Linked DNA regions of Nitratireductor mangrovi. The protein of the gene in region 2 interacts with the protein of the main gene of each other region in a pairwise test. Links are inferred from orthologs where the notes say so. Each region holds a gene or a part of one and is shown on either strand. Other genes may lie near its edges.

Region 1 (7,551 bases), 470 kb from region 2 along the record:
CTTCTGGTCGACGCTTTTTCTTCCGACTCGATCCCGGTTCATCTCATGACCCGGGAGGCGATCGCGCTCTATCTGTCGAAGGTCGTCGCCGACGGCGTTGTCGTCATGCATATCTCGAACCGCCATCTGGAACTGGGCAGCGTGCTGGCGGCGATCGCCCGGGACGAGGGGTTGGCGATCCGCACTGGCCATTTCACGCCGGACGCGGCTGACGCCGAGCGCCACGTGGCGAAGTCCCGCGTGGCGGTGATTGCGCGCGAGGCCGCGCATTTCGGGCCAATGCTCGACGATCCGCGCTGGACGGTGCCGGAGGCGGGAACAACGCGCGCCTGGACTGACGACTACTCGAACATCATCTCGGCGATGATGCGAAAGAAATAGGCGGTCGACGGCGGCCGAAGCGCATTCAACGCTCGCGTTCGGCTTCCTCGAGGAGTAGTCGAAGCGCAAGGTCGCGCGCCTCCCGCCTGACCGGATCACGGCCGAGATCACCGAAACGGCGCTGATGCGCGGCGACGTTGCCGTTGCGCCGCGCGACGGCGAACCAGACCAGCCCGACGGGTTTTTCGGCAGAGCCACCGCCGGGCCCGGCAATGCCCGTCACCGACACGGCTATATCCGCCCGCGAATGATCGAGTGCGCCCACCGCCATCTCGCGCGCCGTTTCGCCGGATACCGCACCATGCCGGGCCAGAGTCTGCAGATCGACGCCCAGCATCTCCACCTTGGCCTCGTTGGAATAGGTGACGAAGCCGCGCTCGACCACGACGGAGGAGCCGGCGATGTCGGTCAGCGCCGCCGCGACCATGCCACCGGTGCAGGATTCAGCCGTGGCGACCATGAGGCCGCGGCTCTCGCAGGCCGCCAGGACCGCCCGGGCGAGATCGTCATGCGTCGTCATGACAGGCTGCCCGGATAAACCACCGTCGCCGTCGCGATCGCGGCAATGCCTTCACCGCGGCCCAGAAAGCCGAGCTTTTCGTTGGTCGTTGCCTTGACCGAGACGCGGTGTTCCTCGATGCCGAGGGCGGCGGCGAGGGCCGCGACCATCGCCGGCCGGTGCGGGCCGATCTTCGGCGCTTCGCAGATCAGCGTGACGTCGGCATTGGCGATGCGACCGCCTTTCTCGCGGACAATCGTTGCGGCATGCGCGGCGAACTTCGAGGAAGCAGCACCTTTCCATTGCGGGTCGGATGGCGGAAAGTGCGTGCCGATGTCGCCGGCGCCGCAGGTCGCCAGAAGCGCGTCGGTAAGCGCATGCAGGCCGACATCGGCATCTGAATGGCCAACGAGCGCCTTGTCGTGCGGGATGTCGACACCGCACAGCGTGACATGGTCGCCGGGTCCGAGCGCGTGCACGTCGTAGCCGTTGCCGGTGCGCACGTCAGGCCACGCCGATGCATTCATGCGCAGCTTTTCGTCCGCCATAACGATCTCCCGTGCGAAGGTCAGCTTGATGTTGTCGGGCTCGCCCTCGACGATGCGCACGGTAAGGCCGGCCCACTCGGCGATGGCCGAATCGTCGGTGAAGTCGTCGCGGCCTTCAGCAGCCGCTTGGCGATGCGCAGCGAGGATGGCGGCAAACGGAAAGCCCTGCGGCGTCTGCGCGGCATGAAGGCCATTGCGCGGAACGGTCGCTGACACGATGCCGCCATTGCCCGCCTTCTTGAGCGTATCGGCAATGGCTAGCGCGGGCAGTGCGCCGGTATCGGCAGTGACAGCCGCTGCGACCCGCGCAATGAGGCCCTCCGACACGAAGGGCCGGACGCCATCATGGATCAGCACCGCGCCTGGCGCGGAGGGTTTGAGAGCCTTAAGCGCCCGCAAGGTCGAGGCCTGCCGCGTCGCGCCGCCATGGACGATGACGACGTCCGGGGGCAGGTCGCAAACGGCGGTGCGGAACAGCTCCTCGTCTTCGGGATGGATGGCGACGACCAGCCTGCCGACGAGGGGATGCGCTAAAAACGCGGTGATGGTATGAGCCAGCACGGCGCGTCCGCCGATGGAGCGATATTGCTTCGGCCCGTCGCGCTGGCCTGCGCGTTCGCCGCGGCCTGCCGCGACGATGACGGCGGCGATCGTTCCCTTCTCGCGCGTGGACATGGGCCTTTTCCGTATCAGTCGCGCTGGATTAGCGAGGCTGCCGGGGGAAGGCCAGAAGTTTATCCGGCGTGCAGTCCGGATGCTGGATTCCGCATTGCAACATCGTCCGTCAATGGCTAAGGATTAAGCAGCATGAGATTGTGCGCGGAAAATGTGCATGGCAGTTCTTGACGATCTGGCTCAGCCCTTGCGGGTCGGCGGGGTCGAAATTCGCAACCGGGTGTTTCTGGCGCCGCTCTCGGGCATCACCGACAGCGCCTTTCGCAGCCGCGCCTTCCGCCACGGTGCGGGCATGGTGGTCTCCGAGATGATTGCCAGCGGCGAGCTTGCACGCGGGCGTGGCGACACCAGGCGGCGACTGCTGTGGGCCGACGAAACGCCGCGCGTGGTTCAGCTGACCGGCCGCGAGGCGCGCTGGATTGCCGAGGGCGCGCGGATCGCGGCGGGCGAGGGCGCCGACATCGTCGACATCAACATGGGCTGCCCGGCCAAGAAGGTGACCGGCGGCTATTGCGGGTCGGCACTGATGCTCGATCTGGACCTTGCCGAATCGCTGATCGCGGCGGCAGCCGAAGCCGTTTCGGTTCCGGTCACCGTGAAGATGCGGCTCGGCTGGGACGAAAGCGCTTTGCTGGCGCCCGAGCTGGCGCGCCGGGCCGAGGCCGCCGGTGCGCGGATGGTGACGGTGCATGGGCGCACCCGCTGCCAGTTCTACAAGGGGCAGGCAGACTGGCGCGCCATCCGGCGGGTTAAGGAGGCCGTGTCGATCCCGGTGATCGCCAATGGCGACATCAAGACGGAGGACGACGCGGTCGCGGTCCTGCAAGCCTCCGGCGCGGATGCGGTCATGGTCGGGCGCGCCCATTGCGGTGCGCCGTGGATCGCCGGCGCCATCGCCGCCCGTGCCGCGGGCACGGTCGCGCCGGGCATACCAAGTTCGCCGGAAGAGATCGCGGACTATGTGGTCGACCATTATCGCGACATGCTGTCCCTTTATGGCGTGACGACCGGCGTGCGCCATGCCCGGAAACATCTGGGCTGGTATCTCGACCGGCACGCTCAAGCGCTCGAACAGGCGGATCGCCACGCGATCATGACCGGCACCGATCCCGGGCAGGTCGCCGCCGCGCTACGTGCCGCCTTCATTCTGCAAGGCGACGCCATGCCCGGCCTGAGGAGCGCCGCATGACGACAGCGACGCTTTCCCCGCCGCAGGTGTCGCTGGCCGAGGTAGTGCTGAACACCATCCGCCACCCCGTCATCATGCTCGACGCGGACGACCGCATTTCCTTCGCGAATGCCGACGCCGAGGACTTTTTCCGTTCCAGCGCCGTCATGCTGGCGCGCAACACGCTCGGCCATTTCGTGCCGTTCGGCAGCCCGCTGCTGACACTCGTCGAACAGGTGCGCGAGCGCCAGTCGCCGGTCAACGAATACCGGGTCGATATCTCTTCGCCGCGCCTTGGCGGCGACAAGCTGGTCGATATCCTCGTCGCCCCGGTGCCGGAGCTTCCGGGCTCCGTGGTGGTGATGTTCCAGGAACGCTCGATGGCCGACAAGATCGATCGCCAGATGACGCATCGCGGCGCGGCACGCTCGGTCACGGGGCTGGCGGCGATGCTTGCCCACGAGATCAAGAACCCGCTCTCCGGTATTCGCGGCGCCGCCCAGCTTCTGGAATCGAGTGCATCAGACGAGGATCGGGCGCTGACCCGGCTAATCACCGACGAAACCGACCGCATCGTGGCGCTGGTCGACCGCATGGAGGTCTTCTCGGACGAACGCCCGATCGCCCGCGAGGCCGTCAACATCCATGTCGTGCTCGACCACGTGAAGGCGATCGCCCGCAACGGCTTCGCGAACAAGGTCCGTATCCTCGAGGACTACGATCCGTCGCTGCCGCCGGTCTACGGCAACCGCGACCAGTTGGTCCAGGTGTTCCTCAACCTGGTCAAGAACGCCGCCGAGGCCGTCGGGCCGGATACCGGCGGCGAGATCACCTTGTCGACGGCGTTCAGGCCCGGCATCAGGCTCGCCGTTCCCGGCACCCGCGACCGCGTCTCGTTGCCGCTGGAATTCTGCGTCCACGACAACGGCCCCGGCGTGCCCGACGACATCCTGCCGATCCTGTTCGATCCCTTCATCACCAGCAAGACGAACGGCTCCGGCCTTGGCCTGGCTCTGGTCGCGAAGATCGTCGGCGAGCATGGCGGCGTCATCGAATGCGATTCCTCCCCGCGTGGCACCACGTTCCGCATCCTGATGCCGGCCTGGAAGGAAAGCGGCAGTCGGCGCGGCGACCAAACCCCGGAAAGAGACGATCGATGAGCCACGGCAGCATTCTTGTTGCAGACGACGACGCCGCAATCCGCACCGTGCTGAACCAGGCATTGTCGCGCGTCGGCCACGACGTGCGCGTGACGTCAAACGCGGCGACGCTGTGGCGTTGGGTGGCGGCGGGCGAGGGCGATCTGGTGATCACCGATGTGGTCATGCCCGACGAGAACGCCTTCGACATGCTGCCGCGCATCAAGAAGGCGCGGCCGCAATTGCCGGTCATCGTCATGAGTGCGCAGAATACCTTCATGACGGCGATCCGGGCCTCCGAAAAGGGCGCCTACGAATACCTGCCCAAGCCGTTCGATCTCACCGAACTGCTGGGCATCGTCAACCGCGCCCTGTCGGAGCCGAAACAGCCGGCAGCCGAACAGCGTAGCGACGACCAGCCCGAATCGATGCCACTGGTCGGCCGCTCGGCAGCCATGCAGGACATCTACCGCATGCTGGCGCGCATGATGCAGACCGACCTGACGGTCATGATCAGCGGCGAATCCGGCACCGGCAAGGAACTGGTCGCCCGCGCGCTGCATGAATATGGCCGCCGCCGCAACGGCCCCTTCGTTGCCATCAACATGGCTGCGATCCCGCGCGACCTGATCGAATCGGAACTGTTCGGGCACGAGAAGGGCGCCTTCACCGGTGCCCAGCACCGCTCGACCGGACGCTTCGAGCAGGCCGAGGGCGGCACGCTGTTTCTCGACGAGATCGGCGACATGCCGATGGAGGCGCAGACCCGGCTTCTGCGCGTGCTGCAGCAGGGCGAATACACGACCGTCGGCGGCCGCACCCCGATCAAGACCGATGTGCGCATCGTCGCCGCCACCAACAAGGATTTGCGCACCCTGATCAATCAGGGCCTGTTCCGCGAGGACCTGTTCTATCGCCTTAACGTAGTGCCGCTTCGCCTGCCGCCGCTGCGCGAGCGCGCCGAGGACGTACCCGACCTCGTGCGGCATTTTTTTGCCGCGGCCGAGAAGGAAGGCCTGCAGGCCAAGCGCGTCGTCCCGGCGGGGCTCGACGCCATGAAACGCTATTCGTGGCCGGGCAATGTGCGCGAACTGGAAAACCTGGTGCGGCGGCTGGCCGCGCTCTACCCGCAGGAAGAGATCACCGCCGAGATCATCGACGCCGAATTGAGCGGCGCGGCGCGGCCCGAGGCCGGACAGACGCAGGCGATGCTGCCCGACAACATCACAATCGGCCAGGCGGTCGAGCACTATCTCCAGCGCTATTTCACATCCTATGGCGACGAGCTGCCACCGGCCGGGCTCTACCAGCGCATCCTGGCCGAGGTCGAATATCCGCTGGTCTTGGCGTCAATGACGGCCACGCGCGGCAACCAGATCCGGGCAGCCGAACTGCTGGGCCTCAACCGCAACACCCTGCGCAAGAAGATCCGCGAATTGGGCATCAACGTCTACCGCACCGCACGCGGCGGCTGAGCGCCCGAAAAATCCACGACTGCCGCGATTTTGTTGCAGAATCGCCACATTGTGTTGCATGAGTGCCACGGCGACTGCGTGGCAGGAAATGACGACTCAGACCGAACTCATGCGGGCCGGCGACGTGATCGGCCCCGCCTCGCCGGAGGGGCGCAGGCTGCTGGCGTTGCCGGGCATCATCGCCGTCGTGGCGGCACTGATCTGCGCGGCCGTTTCGTTTTCGATCCTGGTCGGTCTCGGACCGATCCTGCCGACCCGCCAGGTCACGCTGACGCTGATTGCCGTCAACGTCACGCTCATCCTGGCGCTGATCGCGCTGATCGGCCGCGAGGTGCACCGCATCATCGTGGCGCGCCGGCACGGCAAGGCCGCTTCGCGGCTGCACGTGCGCATCGTCGCGCTGTTCTCGCTGATCGCAGCCGTTCCGGCGCTCGCGGTCGCCATCATCGCGTCGATCACGCTCGACATCGGGCTCGATCGCTGGTTCGAGATCAAGACCAAGGCGATCGTGAGTTCGTCGCTGTCGATCGCCGAGGCATACGTCCAGGAGAATGCGCGCAACCTGCAGGGCACGGCGTTGTCGATGGCGGTGACGCTCGACCAGAACAGGGCCCTCTACAGCCTCGACCGCACAGGCTTCCAGCAACTCATGACGCAGCAGGCGGTAGGCCGCGGACTGGCCCACGCCGCCCTGATCCGGAACGACGGCAGCGTCATCATCCAGGCCGACACGCGCGCCGAGTTTGCGATGCCGGAACCGCCCGCAGGCGCCGTCAAGGATGCGGCCGACGGCGATCCGGTGCTGATCGAGCCGCGCACCCGCAATATCGTCGGTTCCATCATCCGGCTGGCGGAGATCGATGACAGCTATCTTTATACGATCCGGCTTGTCGATCCGGAGGTGATCCGGGCGCGCCAGATCGTCCAGGCCAACGCCGGCGATTATCGCGAACTGGAGGAAAGCCGCACCTCCGTCCAGTTCGCCTTCGCCCTGGTCTATCTCGGGCTGACGCTGATCATCGTGCTTTCCGCGATCTGGACCGGCATCGCCGTCGCCGACCGGCTGGTGCGACCGATCCGGCAGCTGATCGGCGCGGCGGACGAGGTCTCGACCGGCAATCTCGATGTCTCGGTGCCCGTGCGCAGTTCGGATGGCGACGTCGCCTCGCTCGGGGACACCTTCAACAAGATGCTGGGACAGCTGAAGTCGCAGCGCAACGAACTGATCTCGGCCAAGGACCAGATCGACGAACGGCGCCGCTTCTCCGAAGCGGTGCTGGCAAGCGTGACTGCCGGGGTCATCGGCGTCGACCCGGATGGCGTCATCACCATCGTCAACCGGTCCGCCGAGACCATGCTCCATGTCAGAGCATCGAAGGCGCTCGGCGACAGGCTGAGTTCGGTGCTGCCACATATCGGCCGGGTTTTCGAGATCGCGCGCGGGTCCGGCCGGCCGGTCTATCGTGAACAGGTGACGTTCTTCCGTGCCGGCGCGGAACGTACCTTCAACGTCCAGGTGACGATCGAGGAAGGCGAAAAGACGCAGGAAAGCCCGGCCTATGTCGTCACGATTGACGACATCACCGACCTGATGCAGGCGCAGCGCTCTTCTGCCTGGGCCGACGTGGCGCGCCGCATCGCGCACGAGATCAAGAACCCGCTGACG
Region 2 (2,904 bases):
GGAAGGCGCGGTCCTTGTCGAGGCTGGTCAGCGCCTCGCGCAGATTGCCGCACACGGTCGGTACCTTCTTCAGTTCCTTTGCCGGCAGGTCGTAGAGATCCTTGTCCATGGCCTGGCCCGGGTGGATCTTGTTCTTGATGCCGTCGAGGCCGGCCATCAGCATGGCTGCGAAACCAAGATAAGGGTTGGCTGCCGGGTCCGGGAACCGCACCTCGACGCGCTTCGATTTCGGCGAGGAACCGAACGGGATGCGGCAGGATGCGGAACGGTTGCGTGCCGAGTAGGCGAGCAGGACCGGTGCTTCGAAGCCCGGAACGAGCCTCTTGTAGGAGTTGGTTGACGGGTTGGTGAAGGCGTTGATCGCCTTGGCGTGCTTGATGATTCCGCCAATATAGAACAGGCAGGTCTCCGATAGTCCGGCGTACTCGTTGCCGGCGAAGGTCGGCTTGCCGTCCTTCCAGATCGACTGGTGCACGTGCATGCCGGAGCCGTTGTCGCCATAAACCGGCTTCGGCATGAAGGTCGCCGTCTTGCCGTAGGCGTTTGCCACCTGGTGGATGACGTACTTGTAGATCTGCAGCTTGTCGGCATTGCGGGTCAGCGTGTCGAACTTGATGCCGAGCTCGTGCTGGGCCGCGCCCACCTCGTGGTGATGCTTTTCGACCACGACGCCCATTTCCGCCATCACGGTCAGCATCTCGGAGCGCATGTCCTGGGCCGAATCGACCGGCGGCACCGGGAAGTAGCCGCCCTTGACGCGCGGGCGGTGGCCGAGATTGCCGGTTTCGTACTCGGCGTCGTCGTTCGACGGCAGTTCGGTCGAGTCGAGCTTGAAGCCGGTGTTGTACGGATCGGCCTTGTACTTGACGTCGTCGAAGACGAAGAACTCGGCTTCCGGGCCAACATAGACGGTGTCGCCAATACCCTCGGACCGCACATAGGCTTCGGCCTTCTTGGCGGTACCGCGCGGGTCGCGATTATAGGATTCGCCCGAGATCGGGTCGAGAATGTCGCAGACCAGCACCATCGTCGACTGGGCGAAGAACGGGTCCATATGCGCCGTCTCTGTGTCGGGCATCAGGACCATGTCGGACTCGTTGATCGCCTTCCAGCCGGCGATCGACGACCCGTCGAACATGACGCCGTCAGCGAACATGTCTTCGTCGACGGCCGCGATGTCCATCGTCACATGCTGCATCTTGCCCTTCGGGTCGGTAAAGCGCAGATCGACGAATTTGACGTCGTTGTCCTTGATCTGCTTCAGAATTTCGTTCGCTGTCGTCATATTCTCTTTCCCTGTGTGACGATTGGTTGCCTGCGGTCGTGTGTACTAGATGGCGTCGACGCCGGTTTCACCGGTGCGGATGCGGACGACTTCCTCGACGCTTGACACGAAGATCTTCCCGTCACCGATGCGGCCGGTCTGGGCCGCCTTGCGGATCGCCTCGATCGCTGCCTCGACGGAATCGTCGGCCAGCACGATCTCGACCTTCACCTTGGGCAGAAAGTCGACCACGTACTCGGCGCCGCGATAGAGCTCGGTGTGACCTTTCTGTCGGCCGAACCCCTTCGCTTCGGTGACGGTGATCCCCTGCAGGCCTACGTCCTGAAGGGCCTCCTTCACTTCATCGAGCTTGAAGGGCTTGATGATCGCCTCGATCTTTTTCATCTAGGTTTTGGCCTCCGCTGGCATTTGGAACGGGTTTGGTTCCCGTTTCGCCGACCTGAAAAGCACGAACCGTGCCAGATTTGCCTGCACTCTCATGCGCAACTGCTCCAGGCTGTTGCTCCGTGTCGCCTTTGAAATCCGGGGGTTTTCGACCGCCAGTCGTCACCCCGGCGGGTCCCTGTCACGCCGGGCATCATGGGCTGTGATGATTTTTTGTGCAACCGGCTCAAATCTGAGGCAGACGCGGCGGTTGGCGTCGATGGTGCTACTCGATATGACGGTGCAAGACCACCGGGAGCTACCCTCGTGATGGATGAATTGCTCACGCCTGCCGAGATGAGCGAGGCGGACCGTCTTGCGATAGCGGGCGGACCATCCAACGGGTACGGGCTCATGTGCCGCGCCGGAGCGGCCATCGCCGCGGCCATCCTTGCGCGTTACCCGGCGTCGAGGCATTTCCACGTCCTTTGCGGCCCCGGCAACAATGGCGGCGACGGGTTGGTCGTGGCGCGGCTGCTGGCCGATGCCGGCTGCCCGGTCACGGCCTATCAGGACGACAGCCCACGGCCCGGCACGGATGCCGCGATGGCGCTTGCCGCGCTGGAACTCAGGACGCGCCCGCTTGAGGTTTTCTACGCCGGCGGCGATGACCTCGTCGTTGACGCCATGTTCGGCGCAGGCCTGACGCGCCCGCTGCAGGGCAATTTTGCTCGGGCGGTCGAACGCGCAAACGCCTCTGGGGCGGCCGTGCTTGCCGTCGATCTGCCGTCAGGGCTCTCCGGGGACAGCGGACAGGTACTTGGCGGGATCGCGATACGCGCCGACATGACGGTGACCTTCTTCCGCCGCAAGCCCGGTCATCTGCTCTTGCCGGGTCGTTCGCTGTGTGGCGAGACCGTGGTCGCCGACATTGGCATTGCGGACGAGGCGTTGACCACCATCGGCCCGAAGCTTTGGCAGAACAATCCGCGTCTCTGGCAGATGCACCTGCCCAGGCCGACGGAAAACGGTCACAAATACAGCCGCGGCCATGTCGCTTCGTTTTCCGGTGGGCCGTCGGCCACCGGTGCCGCGCGGCTTGCCGCCATGGCCGCTGCGCGCGCCGGGGCAGGGGCTGTCACCGTGGTTTCGCCCGGCAGCGCCATGTCGGTCAATGCCGCGCATCTGACAGCGATCATGCTGCGCCGCGCCGACAGAGTCGACGAACTCGCCGATTTCGTTAACTCGCGCAAGGT

The links. The genes of interacting proteins can lie anywhere in the genome.
Region 1: the proteins of FQ775_RS04820 (region 2) and FQ775_RS07135 interact in binary tests that used the Escherichia coli proteins (3 or more experiments, as listed by UniProt). The link is inferred for Nitratireductor mangrovi from one-to-one orthologs.

Annotation. Positions count from the first base shown.
Region 1 is NZ_CP042301.2:1,451,133-1,458,683, forward strand. What follows is about bases 2,361-5,359. They hold FQ775_RS07135 (two-component system sensor histidine kinase NtrB), read left to right. Parts: upstream 2,361-3,288; coding sequence 3,289-4,431; downstream 4,432-5,359. Other genes in these bases: dusB (tRNA dihydrouridine synthase DusB), read left to right, coding at 2,361-3,292; ntrC (nitrogen regulation protein NR(I)), read left to right, coding at 4,428-5,359. Also shown: FQ775_RS07115 (fused MFS/spermidine synthase), read left to right, coding at 1-381; FQ775_RS07120 (CinA family protein), read right to left, coding at 407-901; FQ775_RS07125 (bifunctional 2-C-methyl-D-erythritol 4-phosphate cytidylyltransferase/2-C-methyl-D-erythritol 2,4-cyclodiphosphate synthase), read right to left, coding at 898-2,103; more of dusB, read left to right, coding at 2,261-2,360; more of ntrC, read left to right, coding at 5,360-5,885; FQ775_RS07145 (sensor histidine kinase NtrY-like), read left to right, coding at 5,974-7,551.
Region 2 is NZ_CP042301.2:982,953-985,856, forward strand. It holds FQ775_RS04820 (P-II family nitrogen regulator), read right to left. Parts: upstream 1,670-2,904; coding sequence 1,331-1,669; downstream 1-1,330. Other genes in the region: glnA (type I glutamate--ammonia ligase), read right to left, coding at 1-1,285; FQ775_RS04825 (NAD(P)H-hydrate dehydratase), read left to right, coding at 1,979-2,904. UniProt on the Escherichia coli protein: P-II indirectly controls the transcription of the glutamine synthetase gene (glnA). P-II prevents NR-II-catalyzed conversion of NR-I to NR-I-phosphate, the transcriptional activator of GlnA. When P-II is uridylylated to P-II-UMP, these events are reversed.